2 regions of the Sphingomonas sp. S-NIH.Pt3_0716 genome follow, and region 1 is predicted to be linked to the other one. Evidence: riboswitches for the same ligand, from Rfam matches in the RefSeq annotation. Region 1 holds a riboswitch; the other holds the start of a gene.
What was found. Region 1 has a riboswitch for thiamine pyrophosphate ahead of BRX37_RS07425 (TonB-dependent receptor). Riboswitches for the same ligand answer to the same signal wherever they lie in the genome.
Positions count from the first base shown of each region.

Region 2: it holds a riboswitch for thiamine pyrophosphate, as region 1 does, so the genes downstream of both, thiC (phosphomethylpyrimidine synthase ThiC) here and BRX37_RS07425 (TonB-dependent receptor) in region 1, are expected to answer to the same signal.

Region 1 covers NZ_QLJK01000007.1:97,039-107,185, forward strand. The annotation lists gene BRX37_RS07425 (TonB-dependent receptor) at 1-1,982, opposite strand, end outside; TPP riboswitch at 2,012-2,121, opposite strand; gene BRX37_RS07430 (glutathione S-transferase family protein) at 2,205-2,879, shown strand; gene BRX37_RS07435 (hypothetical protein) at 2,884-3,522, shown strand; gene ndk (nucleoside-diphosphate kinase) at 3,804-4,226, opposite strand; gene BRX37_RS07445 (DNA polymerase III subunit chi) at 4,340-4,777, opposite strand; gene BRX37_RS07450 (leucyl aminopeptidase) at 4,783-6,228, opposite strand; gene BRX37_RS07455 (LPS-assembly protein LptD) at 6,408-8,672, shown strand; gene BRX37_RS07460 (peptidylprolyl isomerase) at 8,759-10,123, shown strand; gene pdxA (4-hydroxythreonine-4-phosphate dehydrogenase PdxA) at 10,101-10,147, shown strand, end outside.
Region 2 covers NZ_QLJK01000003.1:39,811-49,957, reverse strand. The annotation lists gene BRX37_RS27555 (biosynthetic peptidoglycan transglycosylase) at 1-243, shown strand, start outside; gene thiC (phosphomethylpyrimidine synthase ThiC) at 849-2,744, opposite strand; TPP riboswitch at 2,799-2,908, opposite strand; gene BRX37_RS02935 (hypothetical protein) at 3,017-3,301, shown strand; gene BRX37_RS02930 (prolyl oligopeptidase family serine peptidase) at 3,323-5,419, shown strand; gene BRX37_RS02925 (transglutaminase family protein) at 5,866-9,198, shown strand; gene BRX37_RS02920 (circularly permuted type 2 ATP-grasp protein) at 9,202-10,147, shown strand, end outside.

The DNA.
Region 1 (10,147 bases):
AACAGCCGGCCATCATCATAGGTGCTGCCCAGCGCGAACTGGAAGCTGGGGGCCGATACCGCCCGCTTGCCCCTGGTCGGCAGATAATCGCCGTTGATCGCCAGATCGTCGTTCAGCCGCGTGTGCAGATATTCGGCCGAGGCATAGATGCTCATCCCCTTGGCCGGGCGATAGTCGATCTCGCCATCCAGGCCATAGCTGCTCTGGCTGCCGGCGTTGATGGTCGAATTGACCAGCGCGCCGCCGCTGTCGATCACCGTCGCCACCTGGCGGTTGCGGAAATGATAATGGAAACCGGTCAGCGAGAAGGACAGGCTGGGGCCGATATAGCGATAGCCCAGTTCCTGCGAGATCGAATATTCGTTCTTCAGGCCGTCGGTGCCCTGGCTCACCAGTTCTCCGCCATAATAGCTGTTGTAGAGCGCGAACTCGTTGGGCGTGCGGAAATTGGTGGTGATGTTGGCGAACAGCTGCTGCCGGTCGTCCAGCTGATAATGGATCGCCGCCCGCGGTAGCGCGGCAAAGCTGTCGATCCGCACCGTCGATTGCGGGCCGGGCAGATAATTGCGGCCGTTGCGCAGCAGGTTGACGCCCTTGAAACCAATGTCGATGCCCAGCTTGGGCGTCACCGCGATGCTGTCAGCCAGGAAGAAGCCCTTGGTGACCGTCTCCGTGCGCTGATTTTCATAGGCGAGCAGCCGCCCGTCGGCGGTGCGGATCGCCTTGTCCTGATAGCCCCACTGGTCGACCGGCCGGCCATCGGCATCGATCGACGTATAGGATTGCGTCACCCGGTCGGTGCCATAGTCGAACCAGAGGCCAGCCACGATCCGATGCGCGCCGGCCTGCAGCGTCAGCTTGCTGACGTCGCCGACGCGGAACTGCTTGCCGGTCCAGTTGCCCAGCACCGTTGCGACGCCATCGACCGCACCGGGCAGGTCGATCGGCTGGGTCAGTTCCTCGGTGCCCAGATAATTGCCGGTGGTGGCGAGCTGCGTGCCATAGGGCGAATTGCCATGCCCCATCTGCAGATAGGCGCTGCTGTCGAAGCTCAGCGTGTCACTCAGCTTCAGGTGGACGGGCGCCGCGACATAGAAATTGCGGAACGGCGCGCGATAGAGGCGCCAGTAGTTGGTGTTCCCCTCGCTATAGGTCTCGTCGAAATTATAGCCGCGGCCAGAGGCTTCCCAATCCGTCTTGCTGGGGCTGGGATAGGTCGATGTCTTGGCGTCGTTGAAGGAAAAGGCGATGCTCGCCCGGTTGCCATCGCCCCATTCGTTCAGCAGCTTGGCATCGATATGCTGGCGCTGATCATGGCCCGCCCCGCGCCAGTTGTCGGCACGGTTGTTGGAATAGGAAATGAAGGCCTTCAGCCCGGTCGATCCGATCCGTCCCGTGTCGATCCGCGCAAAGACGCGCCGCTCGTCATAGGAACCGACCGACAGGTTGACGAGGCCGCCCGCCTCCGCCCTGGGATCATCCAGCGTCAGCGACAACAGGCCACCGGCGGCCGCGACCACGGGCGAGTCAATGTCTGCCGCGCCCTGCGCCAGCATCACCTGCCGCACATTCTCCGCATCGGCAAATTGCGAGGGATAGGCATAATAATAGCCGATGTCGTTCTGCGGCGCGCCTTCCATCAATACGCCGATCTGGTCCTGGCCCAGGCCGCGCAGCGTCAGGCTGGAGGACGCCGACAGGCCATAGGGGTCGCTGGACGAGACATTGGCGCCGGGCAGCAGGTTGACCAGCTGGAACGCGTTGAGCGTCGGCGCCTGCTTGATGATGAAGTCGGTGGAGATCGCGCTGACCGCCTTGGGCGCGCTCTGGTCGGGCAACAGGCCTTCGGGGTCGGGATGGCCGACGACCTGAATATTGGTCGACTGGTCCAGCTCATCCTCCGCCATCGCGGGCGATGCAATCATCAACAGGGCCAGCGTCAGGCAGGCGCTTCCAACATGGGGTAATCGGGCAGTCTTCATCTCACGTCCACTCCACAGGAGGGACGACGGACCTGCCGCCTTGCCCTCCCTACGCCGGTATCAGCCGGATCAGGTTCAGCGGGTCGTGGTCTGCTGACCACCTCTCAGCCGCGCATGAGCGGCCCCCCGGGGATGGCCGCCCCTTAGGCGTTTCGACGCGAAGTGGAAAGCCCTCTCTATCGGCTCTCGACTTATCGAAGCCCGCCCGGCTAAGACATGCCCATGATGAAGCTGTTCATTGGCAACAAGGCCTATTCGAGCTGGTCGCTGCGCGGCTGGCTGGCGTGCAAGCTCTCCGGCCTTCCGTTCGAGGAAGTGGTGGTCCCCCTCTATGACGAGGAATGGGAAAAGCGTCGCGAGGGCGATGAGTTCGCCCCCTCCTCCGGCAAGGTGCCGATCCTGTGGGATGGCGACGACATCGTCGTGTGGGACAGCCTGGCCATCGTCGAATATCTCAATGAAAAGGCCGGAGGCGACCAGTTCTGGCCGACCGATCCGGGCGCCCGCGCCATGGCCCGCTCGATGGCGGCCGAAATGCACAGCAGCTTCGCTGCGCTCCGCCGCGAGCACAGCATGAACATCCGCCAGATCTATGATCCGGTCCCGCCGTCGGAGGCCGTCGCCCATGACATCAGCCGGATCATGCAGCTCTGGGCCCAGGCCCGCGCCCGCTATGGTGGCGAGGGCGACTTCCTGTTTGGCGAGTTCGGCGCCGTCGACCTGATGTTCGCGCCGGTCGTTACCCGCTTCATCACCTATCAGCTGCCGGTCGCCCGCTTTGCCGAAGCCTATATGCGCGCGATCATCGCCCATCCCTGGATGCAGGAATGGATCGGCGAGGCGCAGGCCGAGGAATGGGTGATCGACAAGTTCGAAGTCCCGCCACAGACGGCCTGATCCGATGAGCGACAGCCCCGAGGCCAAGCAGGAGACCCGCAAGGAGGAAGCCGCCCGTATCCGCCGACGCTGGATCACGCTTGGTGAGTTGCTGGCGGTGGCGGCGGTGCTGATCTCCGCCCTCACCCTCTATCTCAACTGGGCCGACAAGAAGGACGAACGCGCCAGCAAGGCCGCCGAAAGCAGCAAGGCCTCCGCCCGCGCCGCCCGGCTGGTGCTCAACGCTTCGGCCGATGGCGACAGCCGCCTGACGCTCAAGCCCGCCGATCCCGATCAACTGGTGCAGAGCCAGACCATCCATTTCCCCAGGGCGCTCGGCATCGCCCCGGTCGACACGACCGGCGAACCGCGGATCGAGGCCGGCTGGTTCGAGGATGCGCTGAAAAAGGCGCGCAATGCCGCCAAGCTGCCCGATGACAGCATCGGTGACGAGAAACTGCCGGTGACCATCGTCACCCAGTTCGTCGTCAATGGCGACACCCACAGCGATTCCGCCGTCTACGACATCGGCTATGGCATCGCCGGCAAATGGCTGTCCGGCCATAAGCTGACCCTGCGCGGCCTGTCCCTGGTCAGCCACGCCCAGGGCGCCGACGCCCAGTCCCAAATCGACGCCCGCTGGGCCCGCCAGACGAAAGGCTAGGCCCGCCCGGCCACGTTCAGGCAGGCCGCAAGCGACCAGAAGCGGACGTTCCCTACTCCCCTCCCTTCCAGGGAGGGGCCGGGGGTGGGTGCGCCGCGTAGCGGCGGCCTACGGTCGATAGGGCAGAAGCTCGCTACGCTCGCAACCCACCCCAACCCCTCCCTGGAAGGGAGGGGCTATGTCTTGTTCCCACTCAACTTTGTCATCCTGGCAACAAAAAAACCCGGCCGCTCCTTGGGGGAGCGCCGGGCCTTTTGCTCGTCCGTGGACGGGTGTCGGGTTTAGCCGACGATTTCTTCGGGCTTGAAGAAATAGGCGATCTCGATCGCGGCATTTTCTTCGCTGTCCGAACCATGGACCGAATTGGCTTCGATCGATTCGGCCAGTTCCTTGCGGATGGTGCCGGCGTCGGCATTGGCCGGGTTGGTGGCGCCCATGATGTCGCGGTTGCGGGTCACGGCGTTTTCGCCTTCCAGAACCTGGACGACGACCGGGCCCGAGATCATGAAGGCGACCAGGTCAGCAAAGAAGGGGCGTTCCTTGTGAACGGCATAGAAGCCTTCGGCCTGTTCGCGGCTCATGCGGATGCGCTTGGAAGCGACGACGCGCAGGCCGGCTTCTTCCAGCATCTTGGTGACGGCGCCGGTCAGGTTGCGACGGGTTGCGTCGGGCTTGATGATCGAAAAAGTGCGCGTGACGGCCATGGCCCTCATAACTCCGGATTGTTGGAATAAAGTTGCGCGCCCTTTAGACTGGGCCGGATCACTTCGCAAGAGGGGCGCGAGTGGGCTTGGTAGAAGTCCCTATTTCCGGGCGTTCACGGCCCCTGCACCCATTTGCGGCCTTCCTGCCGCCAGAAGCGCGGGGTCACGCCCTCACGCTTGCTGAGCGCCCGCCAGCTGGCCCGCGCCCCGTCGATCGTGTCCGCACCGAAGAAATAGGAGGCGCGATCGAAGCCCAGCGCCTCCTCGCGCCATACACCGTCCGCCAGCGCGATATGCCTGGCGCCATTGGCCGCGTCACAGCTCTGCGCCAACAGCACCGGCTGGGCGGCGTCCACCCCGTCGCCTGCCAGGCCATTGGCCAGGAAGCTTTCGGGTGGCCCCGCCCACAGGCCCGCCGATATGCGGGCCAGCCGCTCCGGCTCGTCGGCCACCACCAGCAGCCGCGCGCCCATGTCCAGGATGCGCGCCGCGATCGCGGGCAGCACCCCTTCCACGGGATCGCGGCTCAGCTGGTAGAAGTCGACCTGCACCGGCTTCAGCGCTCGAACTTGTCGGCCACCAACTGGTCGATCAGGCGCACGCCATAGCCGGTCGCGCCCTTGTCGGCGGTGGCGCCGGGCTTGTCCGACCAGACCATGCCGGCAATGTCGAGATGCGCCCACTTCACGCCTTCGTTGACGAAGCGCTTGATGAACTGGGCAGCGGTGATCGAGCCGGCGAAGCGCGGACCGATATTCTTCATGTCAGCGATCGGGCTGTCGATCAGCTTGTCATAGGCCTCCGACAGCGGGAAGCGCCACAGCTTCTCGCCACTGGTCTTGCCCGCTGCCAGCAGGTCGTCGGCCAGCGCATCGTCGTTGGCGAAGAGGCCGCCATGCTCGCTGCCCAGCGCGATCATCATCGCGCCGGTCAGGGTGGCGAGGTCGATCACCACTTCGGGTTCATAGGTCTTCTGCGCCCAGGTCACCGCGTCGCACAGCACCAGACGGCCTTCGGCGTCGGTGTTCAGCACCTCGATCGTCTGGCCCGACATCGACGTCACGATGTCGCCGGGGCGCTGCGCATTGGCGTCGGGCATATTCTCGACCAGGCCGCAGATGCCGACCACACGCGCCTTGGCCTTGCGACCGGCCAGCGCCTTCATGGCACCAGCGACGGCACCGGCGCCGCCCATGTCCCACTTCATGTCTTCCATGCCGGGGCCAGGCTTGAGCGAGATACCGCCGGTGTCGAAGGTCACGCCCTTGCCGATGAACACGACCGGCTTGTCGGCGGCGCCATCGGTGCCGTCCCATTCCATCGCCAGCAGCCGCGCTTCACGCGCCGACCCCTGCGCCACGCCCAGCAACGCGCCCATGCCCAGCTCCGTCATCGCCGCGCGGTCCAGCACGGTGATCTTGACGCCCAGCTCGGCCAGATGCTGGCAGCGCGCGACGAAGCTTTCGGGATAGAGGATGTTCGCCGGTTCCGACACCAGTTCGCGGGTGAAGGCAACGCCGGCGGCGACCGCCGACAGCTTGGCCCATTCGGCCTCGGCGCCGGTCGCGACGATCGTCACGGTCGCCAGCGTCGACTTGGCCTTTTCGGGCTGACGCGTGCGATAGGTATCGATCCGCCAGCTGCGCAGCAGCGCGCCCAGGCCCAGCCGGGCGGCATCCTCGCCACTGACGCCGGCCGGGAATTCGACCGCTGCGTGGGTCGCGCCGCTGGTCGACAGCTTGGCGGTCAGCGCGCCGCCAGCCCGCTCCAGGTCGGCCGCACTGCCATTGCCGATGCCCAGCAGCAGGACGCGCAGCACCGCGCCGCCCTCCTCGACGAAGCTCTCGACGCTGCCGCCTGCCTCACCGGCAAAGCGCGCGGCGGCGGCGCCGGCGACCAGCGTGGCCGATGCGGCGAGCGGCAGGCTGTCGACAGACCCCTTCGCCACGGCAAGGACCAACGTGTCGACCTGGGGGCGCGTGGGGCTGAATTGGATGTCCATCTGGGGGCCTTTTCTCTGGAATGCCGTGTCGTTCTTGTTTCAGCCAGATAGTGCGGCTTTGCCGCTCTGCAAAGCCATTCGGCGGATTTCCGCCGTCCCGAATGCGAGCAGCGATTGCGGCGCGGGCCAAGCAGTGCGATAGGCAGGGACCAGAAGTGCCCACAAAGAGGCCCCTACGCTTGCAGATTTCCGTGTTTCCCCTGTCGTTCAAACAGGCGCTGCTTGCCGGCGCTGCCTCGTCCTGCCTGCTCGCGGCGCCGCTGGCCCATGCGCAACAGGCGCCCGAGCCCAAGCTGAACGAGCCCCAGACGCCGATCAGCGCGCCCGACGCGCCGGTGCCCGACAATGACCAGGAAATCGGCTTCGCCGCCGATACGCTGGAATATGACACCAACAGTCAGGTCGTGACCGCCACCGGCAATGTCCAGTTGCTGCGCGACGGCAACCGGCTGCGCGCCGACAAGATCGTGTGGGACCGCAACACCGGCAAGGTCGAAGCGCAGGGCGCCGTCTCGGTGATCGATCCCGACGGCAATGTCGCCTATGGCGACCGCTTCGATGTCACCGATACGCTCAAGGATGGCGCGGTCGACAATATATTGCTGGTCCTCCAGAAGGGCGGCCGCATGGCCGCGACCAAGGGCGAGCGGGTCAATGGCGTCTATACGCTGCACCACGCCGCCTATACCGGTTGTCCGGTGGAGGGCAGCGACGGCTGCCCCAAGGAACCGACCTGGCAGATCAACGCGGTCAAGGTCGTCTATGACCCGACCAAGCAGCGCGTCTCCTATACCCGCGCCAATGTCGAGCTGTTCGGCCTGCCGCTGATCCCGGTGCCGGGCCTGTCGCATCCGGTCGGCGACGACGGCGGCAGCGGCCTTCTGGTCCCCAATATCCGTTATGACCGGGTCAACGGCTTCGAGGTCGCGGTCCCCTATTATCTCAAGCTCGCGCCCAATCGCGACCTGACCGTCACGCCGCACGTCTACAGCGATTCGCTGCCGATGATCGAAGGCAATTTCCGCCATCTCTATGATCGCGGCGCCTATCAGATCACCGGCTATGCCACCTATGGCAGCCGATCCAGCGGCATCACGCCGACCGATTCGCAAAAGGATATTCGTGGCGCGATCGACGCCAGCGGCGGCATGCAGCTGTCGCCCGAATGGAGCGTCAACGGATCGATCCGGGTCGCCACCGACCGCACCTTCCTGCGCCGCTACGACATCAGCCGCGACGACCGGCTGCGTTCGACCCTGGGCGTCCAGCGGATCGGCGAGAACAGCTATTTCTCGCTCGCCGGCTGGGCGGTGCAGACGCTGCGCGTCGACGATCCCCAGGGCCAGATGCCGATCGCCCTGCCGGTCATGGATTATCGGCTGCGGATGAAGGATCCGCTGCTCGGCGGCCAGATGCAGTTCCAGGCCAATACGCTGGCGATCACCCGGACCGACGGGCAGGATACCCAGCGCGCCTTTGCCGCGTTCGAATGGAATCTGCGCAAGCTGACCGGCCTTGGCCAGGAAGTGAATTTCACCACCTATCTGCGCGGCGATGTCTATCACAGCAGCGACAATCTGCTGACCGACACGATCAGCTATGCCGGCGATCCGGGTTGGAAGGCGCGCGGCATCGCCGCCGCCGCGGTCGACATGCGCTGGCCCTTCATGGGTGAGGCGTTCGGCGGCGTCCAGCGTATCGCCCCCCGCGTCCAGATCGTCGCCTCGCCGCACCTTGCGAACCTGTCGGTGCCCAATGAGGATGCCCGGTCGGTCGATCTGGAGGACAGCAACCTCTTCGCGCTCAACCGCTTCGCGGGCTATGACCGGTTCGAGGATTCGAGCCGCATCACCTATGGCCTGGAATATAATCTGGCGCTGCCCGACTTCACGCTCGACGCCAATGTCGGCCAGAGCTACCGGCTCGACAACCGCGCCAGCATCCTGCCCGACGGCACCGGCCTGTCCGACCGCATGTCCGACATCGTCGGCCGCTGGACCATCCGCTACAAGGATTTCGTCAGCTTCACCCAGCGCTTCCGGGTCGACAAGGACAATCTGGCGGTCCGCCGGAACGAGGTCGACGCGACCGTGGGCAGCAAGAAGACCTATGCCCAGATCAGCTATCTGCGCCTCAACCGCAACGCCAATATCACGCTGGAGGATCTGCAGGACCGCGAGGAACTGCGCCTTGGCGGCCGCATCCAGTTCGCCCGCTTCTGGTCGGTGTTCGGCTCGACCGTCATCGATCTTACCGGCGCGCAGGAAGATCCGGGCACCACGGCCGACGGCTATGAGCCGGTGCGCCAGCGCCTCGGCGTTGCCTATGAGGATGATTGTTTGACGCTGGGCTTTACATGGCGGCGCGACTATCAGACCAACGGTGACGCGCGAGCCGGCAACAGCTTCCAGCTGCGGCTGGCTTTTCGCAATATTGGCATATAAGGAACTGCCTTCCCGCCGTCCGCTCAGGACCGGTTAAGGCGGAACGGGGCATTGGCTCCCGACCGTATTGGAGATTTTTGCCGACGATGCTTTCTGTCGTTTTCTCGCCCAAATCCGTTCGCTCGGGCCTGCGCACCCTGCTTCTGTCTACCGCCCTTCTGGGCATGGCGGCACAGACCGCATCGGCCCAGGCCGTTGACGATGACGCCGATCAGGGCCTGAACCTGCCCAAGGATGTCACCATCTTCGGCAAGAATGATCCCAATGTCCGCAAGGCAACGGCGATCGTGAACGGCCGCATCATCACCGGCACCGACGTCGACCAGCGCCTGGCCCTGATCATCACCGCCAATGGCGGCAAGGTGTCGGCCGAGGAGAAGGAACGGCTGCGCGTCCAGGTTCTGCGCAACCTGATCGACGAAACGCTGCAGATTCAGGAAGCGGCCGCCAACGACATCAAGATCGATCCGGCCGAAGTGAACCAGAGCTATGAGCGCGTTGCGGCCAATTTCCGCAAGTCGCCGCCCCAGTTCGACCAGTATCTGCGCGAACAGGGCAGCTCGGCCAGCAGCATCAAGCGCCAGATCGAGGGCGAACTGGCCTGGAGCCGCCTGCTCCGCCGCAACATCCAGCCCTTCGTCAACGTTTCCGAAGACGAAGTGAAGTCGGTGGTCGATCGCCTCAACGCCGCCAAGGGCAGCGACGAAGTGCGGATCAGCGAAATCTACCTGTCCTCGACGCCGGAAAACCGTGACCAGATCACGGCCAACGCGCGCAACATCATCGAACAGATCAAGCAGGGCGGCAGCTTCGCCGCCTATGCCCGTCAGTTCTCCGAAGCCTCCACCGCCGTCGTCGGCGGTGATCTCGGCTGGGTCCGCCCCAGCCAGCTGCCGACCGAACTGGCGCAGGCCGCCACCGAATTGCAGGTCGGCCAGCTCGCCGGCCCGATCGAGACGGTGGGCGGCATGTCGATCATCTATGTGATGGACAAGCGCAAGGTGCTGACCGCCGATCCGCGCGATTCGCTGCTCAGCCTCAAGCAGCTGTCGGTCCTCTTCCCGGCCGGCACCAGCAAGGAAGCCGCCAGCCAGAAAGCCGCGACCTTCGCCGCCGCGGTCAAGGAGATCAAGGGCTGCGGCCAGGCGAACGAGATCGGTGCCCGCATCGGCGCCGACGTGGTCGACAATGACAATGTGAAGCTGCGCGACCTGCCGCCCCAGCTGCAGGACATTCTGGTCAATCTGCAGGTCGGCGAATCCACCCCGCCCTTCGGCTCGATCAACGATGGCGTCCGCGTCCTGATCGTCTGCGGCCGCGACGAGCCGCAGTCGGCCAACGCCCCCAATCCCGAACAGATCCAGGCCCAGTTGGAAGAGGAACGCGTCAACAAGCGCGCCCGCATCTATCTGCGCGATCTTCGCCGCGATGCCGTTATCGAATATAACTGATCCGGTCAGCCTGCCGCCCTTCGC
Region 2 (10,147 bases), on a different contig from region 1:
GGCCTCCGAGGGGCATTAGATGCTGCAAAAGCCCTATTTCCTGACGCCATCGATCCTTACGCTTGGCAGCTGGAGGATGAGGATTTAACGTTGGATCAAGCCGCACAGATTGCCGCCCTACTCGTGTATCCCAAACCGCGCATCCCCGACATTAACTGGCAGTCCAAAGTCCGTCGGCGAGCGAACTATGGATTGGCTCTCTATGCGAGACGTGAAAAGAAGCTTGATCAGATTTTGCGTTGACATCTTATCAAGCGCTTCAGCTTCGTAAGGTACTTTAACACCAAAATGCATCTGGCGATGCAAAATTTGCGCCTCCTTCATCATAGATTGTGTGAATTGAAAAAATTTTGCTCGCACGATTTTTACGTCGTTCAAAATTCTGTTCTTACTTCTTGATGAATTTCTAGAAATAAAACTTTCTATATTCCTATTTATTTCGGACAGTTCATTTTGCAAATTTTCAAATTCATACAATGATGCATTTCTAAATTTAGTACGAATAGAAAGCTCAATCGTGAGCAACCTCTCATTCCATTCAAGAACAATAGCTTTATACCGCTCTACCGCCTCACGGTGCAACGCACCGTCACTGGAAACAAGGCATAGTCTCTGGGATGCATAAAGGCGTCGACCAGCTAAATCTGATAATTGATCTGCGGCAGCTACCATCTGCTGATACATATCTTTGGAGGCTTCGAAAAACCTGGTTTCTTTCGACGCGCGCGCTTGCCAGCCGTGAGCTAATTTGGCGCCGACAATGCCGGTAAGCACAAACGCGAACAGAGCTTGGACAAGCGCGCTAAACATAAAAACCCCTAGCTGATCAGCTACCCATTAGTACTATCTCAATCATGCTCCCGACCGCCAGCGCCCATATAGAGTTCGCTGCCGGTTTCCTTGAAGAGTTTGCTCATCTCTTCCATGCCTTTCAAGGCCGCCGCCTTGCTGGCTTCGGCGACTTCGGCGCCGGTCAGGCCCGCCGCCAGGAAGCCGTCGGCGGGCTGGTTCTTCTTTGCCGCGAAATCCCTGACTTCCTGCGTGATTTTCATCGAGCAGAATTTGGGGCCGCACATGGAGCAGAAATGCGCCGACTTGGCGCCTTCGGCCGGCAGGGTCTGGTCGTGATATTGTTCGGCGGTGTCGGGATCGAGCGACAGGTTGAACTGGTCGCGCCAGCGGAACTCGAAACGGGCGCGGCTGAGCGCGTCGTCGCGGACCTTGGCGGCCGGATGCCCCTTGGCAAGATCGGCGGCGTGGGCGGCGAGCTTGTAGGTGACGACGCCGACCTTCACATCGTCGCGGTCGGGCAGGCCCAGATGCTCCTTGGGGGTGACGTAGCAGAGCATCGCCGTGCCATACCAGCCGATCTGTGCCGCGCCGATGCCTGACGTGATATGGTCATAGCCCGGCGCGATGTCGGTGGTGAGCGGCCCCAAGGTGTAGAAGGGCGCTTCACCGCAGACCTGCAGCTGCTTTTCCATATTCTCCTTGATCTTGTGCATGGGGACATGCCCCGGCCCTTCGATCATCACCTGCACATCCTGCTTCCAGGCGCGGTGGGTCAGTTCGCCCAGCGTGTAGAGTTCGGAGAATTGCGCTTCGTCATTGGCGTCGGCAATCGAGCCGGGGCGCAGGCCGTCGCCCAAGGAATAGGCGATGTCATAGGCCTTCATGATCTCCGTGATCTCGTCGAAATGATCGTAGAGGAAGCTCTCCTTGTGGTGCGCCAGGCACCATTTCGCCATGATCGAGCCGCCGCGCGAGACGATGCCGGTGACGCGCCTGGCCGCCATCGGGATGTAAGCCAGGCGTACGCCGGCATGGATGGTGAAATAGTCGACGCCCTGTTCGGCCTGTTCGATCAGCGTGTCGCGGAAGATGTCCCAGGTCAGTTCCTCGGCGATGCCGCCGACCTTTTCGAGCGCCTGATAGATGGGGACGGTGCCGATCGGCACGGGCGAGTTTCGGATGATCCATTCGCGGGTGTCGTGGATGTTGCGGCCGGTCGACAGGTCCATCACCGTGTCCGCGCCCCAGCGGATCGACCAGACCAGCTTGTCGACTTCGGACGCGACGTCGGAGGCGACCGCCGAATTGCCGATATTGGCGTTGATCTTCACCAGGAAATTGCGGCCGATCGCCATCGGCTCGGATTCCGGGTGGTTGATGTTCGACGGGATGATCGCGCGGCCACGGGCGACTTCATCGCGCACGAATTCCGGCGTTACATAGTCGGGGATCGATGCCCCCCAGCTTTCGCCGTCGCGGACATATTCGGCGAGGCGGGCACGGCCCAGATTTTCGCGCTCCGCGACATATTCCATTTCCGGGGTGATGATGCCGCGGCGGGCATAGTGCATCTGGGAGACGTTCTGGCCGGACTTGGCGCGCAGCGGGCGCTTCACCACGTTCGGGAAGGGCTGGACGCCGCCCGAACGGTCCGGCCCTTTCAGGCCATTATCCTCCGGCTTGATCGCGCGCGCGTCATATTCCTCGACATCGCCGCGCTCGCGGATCCAGTCGCGGCGCAACTGCTGCAGGCCCGCCATGATATCGATATGCGCGTCCGGATCGGTGTAGGGACCGGACGTGTCATAGACGCGGACCGGCGGCTCGCCGCTGCCCGGTTCCAGATGGATCTCGCGCATGGCGACCTTGCGCGGGCCGACATGGATCTTCTTCGAGCCGCGAATGGGCCCGGTGGTGACGCGCATTTCGGTGCGGGCGGGGACGTCTGCCATAACTTCTCTCTCCTTCAGGCGGAAAGAGAGTGCGGGCGGTGTCACGGGACGAGTGGCACGACGCGCTTCCCTCCCTACGCCAGTGTCAACTGGATCAGGTTCAGCGGGTCGCGGCCACAAAGCCGCCTCTCAACCGTCTGCGGACGGTCCCCCGGGGATATGGGCATTGGATAGCGCAAGCACAGCGGCAGGGGAAGCCCCTCGCGAGCCGATCGCCTTGCGCCGGGGCGATGGAGACCATAATTGGAAGGAGATCCAGCAAGAGGCCGATCGTGCAGAACAGCGCCCCACCCCATCCCGATTCCGAGAAGGCCCGGCGCAAGGCGTTGCGGCACGAGATGCGGATGGTGGCGGTGCGGCCGCGGCGCTGGGGGCTGTGGCTGCTGACGCTGGGTGCGCTGCTGCTGATCCTGCCGTCGGCCTTTGGCGTTCATAGCCTGATGGGCTGGTCGCCGATGCTGCTGGGGCTGGTCGCCTGTGCCGCGTCGCTGCCCTTGCTGGTGGCGGGGGCGGTGCTGCGGCGGCGCTATCTGAAGGGACAGTTCGCGCGGGATTGAGGACAACAAAAGGGGGGCGCAATGAAGAGGTTTTTGACGATGGTTTCTGCTGCCTTGCTGACCGGCGCTGCTGCGCCCGCCCCTGCTCCGGCGGACGATCCGTTCGTCTGGCTGGAGGACTGGACCGGGCCGCGCGCGATGCAGTGGGTGGAGGCGGAGAACAAGGCGACCGTCGCCACGCTGCAAGGCGATCCGCGCTATGCCGGCTATTACAAAGACGCGCTGGCGATCGCATCGGCCAAGGACCGGATCGCGATGCCGATGCTGATCCATGGCCGCATCTATAATTTCTGGCGCGATGCCGACCATCCGCAGGGCGTGTGGCGCTACACGTCCGAGGCCGATTATGCGTCGGCGTCGCCGAGCTGGACGACCGTGCTGGACCTGGATGCGCTGTCCAGGGCCGAGGGCAAGAAATGGGTGTGGAAGGGCGCGACCATCCTCGATCCCGAGGAGCGGATCGCGCTGCTGGCGCTGTCGGACGGCGGCGAGGATGCGGTGCGGCTGCGCGAGTTCGACCTGGTCGACGGCCGGTTCGTGCCGGGCGGGTTCGACATTCCCAATGCCAAGCAGAATGCGGTTTGGCTGGACAAGGACAGCCTGCTGCTGTCGCGCGACTGGGGCGCGGACAGCCTGACCAAGTCGGGCTATCCCTTCATCATCAAGACGCTGAAGCGCGGGCAGAAGCTGGACGAGGCACAAGAAGTGTTTCGCGGCGCGGCCGACGACCAGCTCATGTCGATGCCGATCCTGCTGAGCGATGGACAGGGCAATCGGGCGGCTTTCCTGTTTCGCGGCGTCACCTTCTTCGGCAACAAGACCTGGCTGCTGACGGCGCAGGGGACGAAACGGCTGGCGCTGCCGACCAAGAGCCAGTTGCAGGGCATGGTCGACGGGCAGGTGCTGATCCAGACCAGCGAAGCCTGGACCAGCGGCGGCGTGACCGTGCCGGCCGGCGCGCTGGCGAGCGTGGCGCTGAAAGCCCTGCAGGATGGTGGCGTGCTGACGCCCGAAATCCTGTTCGCGCCGACGCCGCGCCAGTCGATCGACGGGGTGGTGGCGACGCAGAATCGGGTCGTGCTGAGCCTCAACGACAATGTGCGCGGGCGGGTGCGGGTCTATGCGCGCGGGGCCAGGGGCTGGAGCGCGCAGCCGGTCGACCTGCCCGACAATGCGACGATCAGCACGGTCGCCGCATCCGACAAGAGCGACAAGGCCTATCTGGCGGTGGCTGGTTTCCTGGCGCCGACGACGCTGTGGGCGATGGATGCGGCCGACCCCAAGCCGGTGCAGGTGAAAGCGATGCCGGCGCGCTTCGATGCGGCAAGCCTTGTGGTCGAACAGTTCGAGGCGGTGTCGAGCGACGGGACCAAGATTCCCTATTTCATCGTCCACAAGAAGGGGATGACGCCCGACGGCAGCACGCCGGCGATCATGACCGCCTATGGCGGCTTCGAGGTGCCGATGACGCCCAGCTATGCCGCGATCACCGGCAAGCTGTGGCTGGAGCGGGGCAATAGTTTCGTGCTGGCCAATATCCGCGGCGGCGGCGAGTTCGGCCCGGCCTGGCATGAGGCGGGCCTGAAGACCAAGCGCCAGATCATCTATGATGATTTCGCGGCGGTGGCGCAGGATATATTCGCCCGCAAATTATCCAGCCCCAGGAAGTTCGGCATCTATGGCGGGTCCAATGGCGGGCTGTTGATGGGGGTGGAGTTCAACCAGCATCCTGACCTCTGGAACGGGGTGGTGATCCAGGTGCCTTTGCTCGACATGATCCGATACGAGCAGATCGCCGCCGGCGCATCCTGGGTCGATGAATATGGCAGCGTGTCGGTGCCGGAGGAGAAGGCGTTTCTCGAGAAGATCTCGCCCTATGCCAATATCCGCAAGGGGGTGGCCTATCCCACGCCCTATATCTGGACCACGACCAAGGACGACCGGGTCGGGCCGCAGCATGCGCGCAAGTTCGCCGCGCGGCTGAAGGACTATGGCCTGCCCTATCTTTTCTACGAGGACACCGCCGGCGGCCATTCGGGCGACGCCGATATCGAACAGGGCGCGCGGTTGCAGGCGATGCAGATGGTCTATTTCAGCCAAAGGCTGGAGGGGAAATAGGGGTTCGGCCGCGTGGACAAATTCAGTGCGGACCGAATGGCCGGGATGGGTGGATTGCGGACTGCCCGAAAATCCTCCCTAAGCTTGCTTGGGGAGGGGGACCGCCGAAGGCGGTGGAGGGGCAATAGCGTTGCGTTTACGCCATTCCCCTCCGTCAGCGCTTCGCGCTGCCACCTCCCCAAGACAAGCTTGGGGAGGAATGAGAAACGTCAGCTTCTGGTCGCTGTCAGACCATCCTCCCCTGCAAGGAGGATTTTACAGCCGCTTTTGGTGGCTCCCTGCCAATAACGACCTGCGCTATCCTGACGGAAGTCAGGACCAACTCCGGGATGACGTCGGTTAAATGAGGGGATGGCCGGGGCTGACGCGAACGGAAATTGCGAGAATCTTTGGCGAGGCGACAGTTTCGCATTGCATTGCAGCAAAGCGTGGTTTCTGATCGCATCATGCTCAAGGCCGCGCTGCACCACCTGACCGCCTATCGCTATAGCCGCCCGATCCGTCTGGGTCCGCAAGTGATAAGATTGCGGCCCGCGCCGCACAGTCGCACCAAGATTCCCAATTATGCGCTGAAGATCGAGCCGGCGAACCATTTCCTCAACTGGCAGCAGGACCCGCACGGCAACTGGCTGGCGCGGATCGTCTTTCCCGATCCGGTCGATCATTTCAGTATCGAGGTCGACCTGCTGGCCGATCTGGATATCATCAACCCGTTCGACTTCTTCGTCGAACCCTATGCGGAAAATTACCCTTTCAGCTATGACGAGCAGCTGGAGACCGATCTGGCGGCCTATTATGACGTCGAGGCGCAGGGGCCGCTGTTCGAGGAACTGGTCGCGCAGCATGCCGCGTTCGAGGGACGGACGATCGACTTCCTGGTCGATGTGAACAGCAAGCTGCAGCAGCGCATCGGCTATGTCATCCGCATGGAAACCGGGGTGCAGACGCCCGAGGAGACGCTGGACATCGGCACCGGATCGTGCCGCGATTCCGCCTGGCTGCTGGTGCAACTGCTGCGCCGGCTGGGCTTTGCCGCGCGCTTCGTGTCGGGCTATTCGATTCAACTTGTTGCCGACGTCGAGCCGATCGAGGGGCCCAAGGGCGTCACCCAGGATGTGGTCGACCTGCATGCCTGGGCCGAAGCCTATGTGCCTGGCGCCGGCTGGATCGCGCTTGATGCGACCAGCGGCATGTTTGCGGGCGAAGGGCATATCCCGCTCTGCGCCACGCCCCATTATCGGTCCGCAGCGCCGATCAGCGGCATGGCCGAGCCGGCCGAGGTCGATTTCAATTTCGCCATGAATGTCAGCCGCATTGCCGAGGCGGTGCGGATCACCAAGCCCTTTACCGAGGGGCGCTGGGCGTCGCTAATGGCGCTGGGCGAGCAGGTGGACGCCGACCTGATCGCGCAGGATGTGCGGCTGACCACCGGCGGCGAGCCGACCTTCGTCGCGGTCGATGATCCGCAGGCGGGCGAATGGAATGGCGATGCGGTCGGGCCGACCAAGGCGGGCTATGCCGACCGGCTGATCCGGCGGCTGCGTGATCGCTTCGCGCCGGGCGCGCTGCTGCACCATGGCCAGGGCAAATGGTATCCGGGCGAAAGCCTGCCGCGCTGGGGCTATTCAATCTACTGGCGGGCGGACGGCGTGCCGATCTGGCGCGATGCCGGGCTGATCGCGGGCGAGCCGGAGGCGGGCGATACGACCATTACCGCCGAGGATGCCGGCCGCTTCCTGACCGCCATGGCGGACGGGCTGGGGGTCGAGACGGACTTCGTCCAGCCGGTGTTCGAGGATGCGCTGGCCTGGTCGGTGAAGGAGGCGGAACTGCCCGCCAATACCGAGCCGGGCGACCCCAAGTTCGACAATCCCGAGGAGCGCAGCCGGATGGTGCGCGCGTTCGAGGGCGGCCTTAGCAAGACGGTCGGCTATGTGCTGCCGATCCAGCGCTGGCAGACACAGGCGAGTGCGCCGCGCTGGCAGAGCGAGGTGTGGAAGGTGCGGCGCAAGGCGCTGTTCGCGGTGCCGGGGGATTCGGCGCTGGGCTATCGCCTGCCGCTGGGCACACTGCCCTATGTGCCGCCGTCCGATTTCCCCTATATCCACCCGCAGGATACGAGCGAACCGCGTGAACCGCTGGCCGATTATCGTGCCGAGGCGGAAGCGCCGGTAGAACGGTTCGAGCGGTCCGAAATCGCCGCCGCCGAGCATCAGGACCGGCAGGAACAGGTGTTCATCGAAGGCGCCGTGCGCACCGCCGTCACGGTCGAGCCGCGCGGCAATTTCCTGTCGGTATTTATCCCGCCGGTGAAGACGCTGGACGATTATCTGGAGTTGATTGCGCAGGTCGAGAAGGTGGCCGAGGCGACCCGCATCCCGGTGCGGATCGAGGGCTATGCGCCGCCGTCCGACCCGCGCGTCAACGTGCTGAAGGTGACGCCCGACCCCGGCGTGGTCGAGGTGAATATCCAGCCGGCGACAAGCTGGGCCGAGACGGTGGCGATTACCCAGGGTGTCTATGAGGATGCCCGCGACGTGAAGATGACCGCCGACAAGTTCATGGTCGATGGCCGGTCGGTCGGCACCGGTGGCGGCAATCATCTGGTGCTGGGCGGGGCGAGCGTGAACGACAGCCCGTTCATCCGCCGGCCGGACTTGCTCAAGAGCTTCGTCCTCTATTGGCAGCGGCACCCCGCGCTCTCCTATCTCTTCTCCGGCCTGTTCATCGGCCCGACCAGCCAGGCGCCGCGCATCGACGAAGCGCGGCACGACAGCCTGTATGAGCTGGAGATCGCGCTGGCGCAGGTGCCCAATCCGGTGCGCGATGGCGAGGACAAGCTGCCGCCGCCCTGGCTGGTCGACCGATTGTTCCGCAACCTGCTGGTCGACGTGACCGGCAACACCCATCGCACCGAAATCTGCATCGACAAGCTGTTCTCGCCCGATGGCCCGACCGGGCGCCTGGGCCTGGTCGAGTTTCGCGGGTTCGAGATGCCGCCAGACCCGCAGATGAGCCTGGCCCAGCAATTGCTGCTGCGCGCGCTGACCGCCTGGTTCTGGCGCGAGCCGCAGCAGGGCAATCTGGTGCGCTGGGGCACGGCGCTGCACGACCGTTTCTTCCTGGGCCATTTCGTCTGGGCCGATTTCCTGGAGGTGCTGAACGATCTCCGCCAGGCGGGCTATGATTTCGATCCCAACTGGTTCGAGGCACAGCGCCAGTTCCGCTTCCCGGTGCATGGCAGCGTGGAGGCCGGCGGCGTCGGGCTGGAGATCAGCCATGCGCTGGAGCCGTGGAACGTGCTGGGCGAGACCGGCGCGATCGGCGGCACGGTACGCTATGTCGACAGTTCGACCGAGCGGTTGCAGGTCCGCGTGTCCGGCCTGGTCGCCGGGCGCCATATCGTCAGCTGTAACGGCCGGCGCGTGCCGATGACGCCAACCGGCGTGCCGGGCGAGGCGGTGGGCGGCGTCCGCTACAAGGCGTGGGCGCCGGCCAATTGCCTGCACCCCAACCTGCCCGCCAATGCGCCGCTGACCTTCGATATCTTCGATAGCTGGAGCGGGCGGTCGCTGGGCGGCTGCGTCTATCATGTCGCCCATCCGGGCGGGCGCAATTATGACGATGTGCCGATCAACAGCTATGAGGCGGAGGCGCGGCGCAAGGCGCGGTTCCAGGATCATGGCCATACGCCCGGCCCGGTCGACATGCCGCCGGCCGAACCCCCGAGCGAATTTCCGATGACGCTGGACCTTCGGTTCAGGCATCCCGAATATTAGACGATGACCGACTCGCCTGTCCTGCCGGGTCTCGAAGCGTCCGGCTGGGCCGGCGACTATCTGGCGCGCGCGTCGGGCGGCGACCTGTTCGCCGGGGCGCTGGCGGAGATGGCGCCACGCTGGCGGGCGATGCTGGATCGATTGTCGGAACAGGGACAGGGTGATCCCGCAACGCTGGCCGGCAATGTCGAGCGGCAGGCGCAGGATCTGGGCCTGGCGTTCCGTCTGACCGGCGACGAGCAGGAGCGGCCCTGGCCGCTGAGCCCGATCCCGATGCTGATCGGCGCTGGCGAATGGACCCGGATCGAGCAGGGGCTGATGCAGCGGGCCGAGCTGCTGGAGCGGGTGATCAGCGACATCTATAGCGGCCAGAGCCTGGTGCGCGAGGGCAAGCTGCCCGCCGCGGTGGTGACCGGCAGCCCGCATTATTGGCGGGTGATGACCGGGGCGGCGCCGCCGCGCGGCCATTATCTCCATTTCTATGCCGCCGATCTGGGACGCGGGCCGGACGGCGAATGGCGCGTGCTGGCCGACCGGGTGCGCACGCCCGTGGGTGTCGGCTATGCGCTGGAGAACAGGCTGGCGCTGTCGCGCGCGACCGGCGACCTGCTGGGCGCGATGAACACGCGGCGGCTGGCGCCCTTCTTCGCCGATCTGCGCCGGGGTCTCGCGGTCGACTGCCAGCGCGCCGATCCGCGCATCGGCCTGCTGACGCCGGGCCGGTTCAACCAGAGCTATGCCGAACAGGCGCATCTGGCCCGTTATCTGGGCCTGATGCTGGTCGAGGGCGATGACCTGATCGTCAGCGATGGGCGCTTGTTCGTGCGCACGATCGAGGGGCTGAAGCGGATCGACGGGCTGTGGCGCTGGATGGACAGCCGCTTCCTCGATCCGCTGGCGTTCGACGGGGAATCGCGGATCGGCGTGCCCGACCTGTATGATGCCTGCG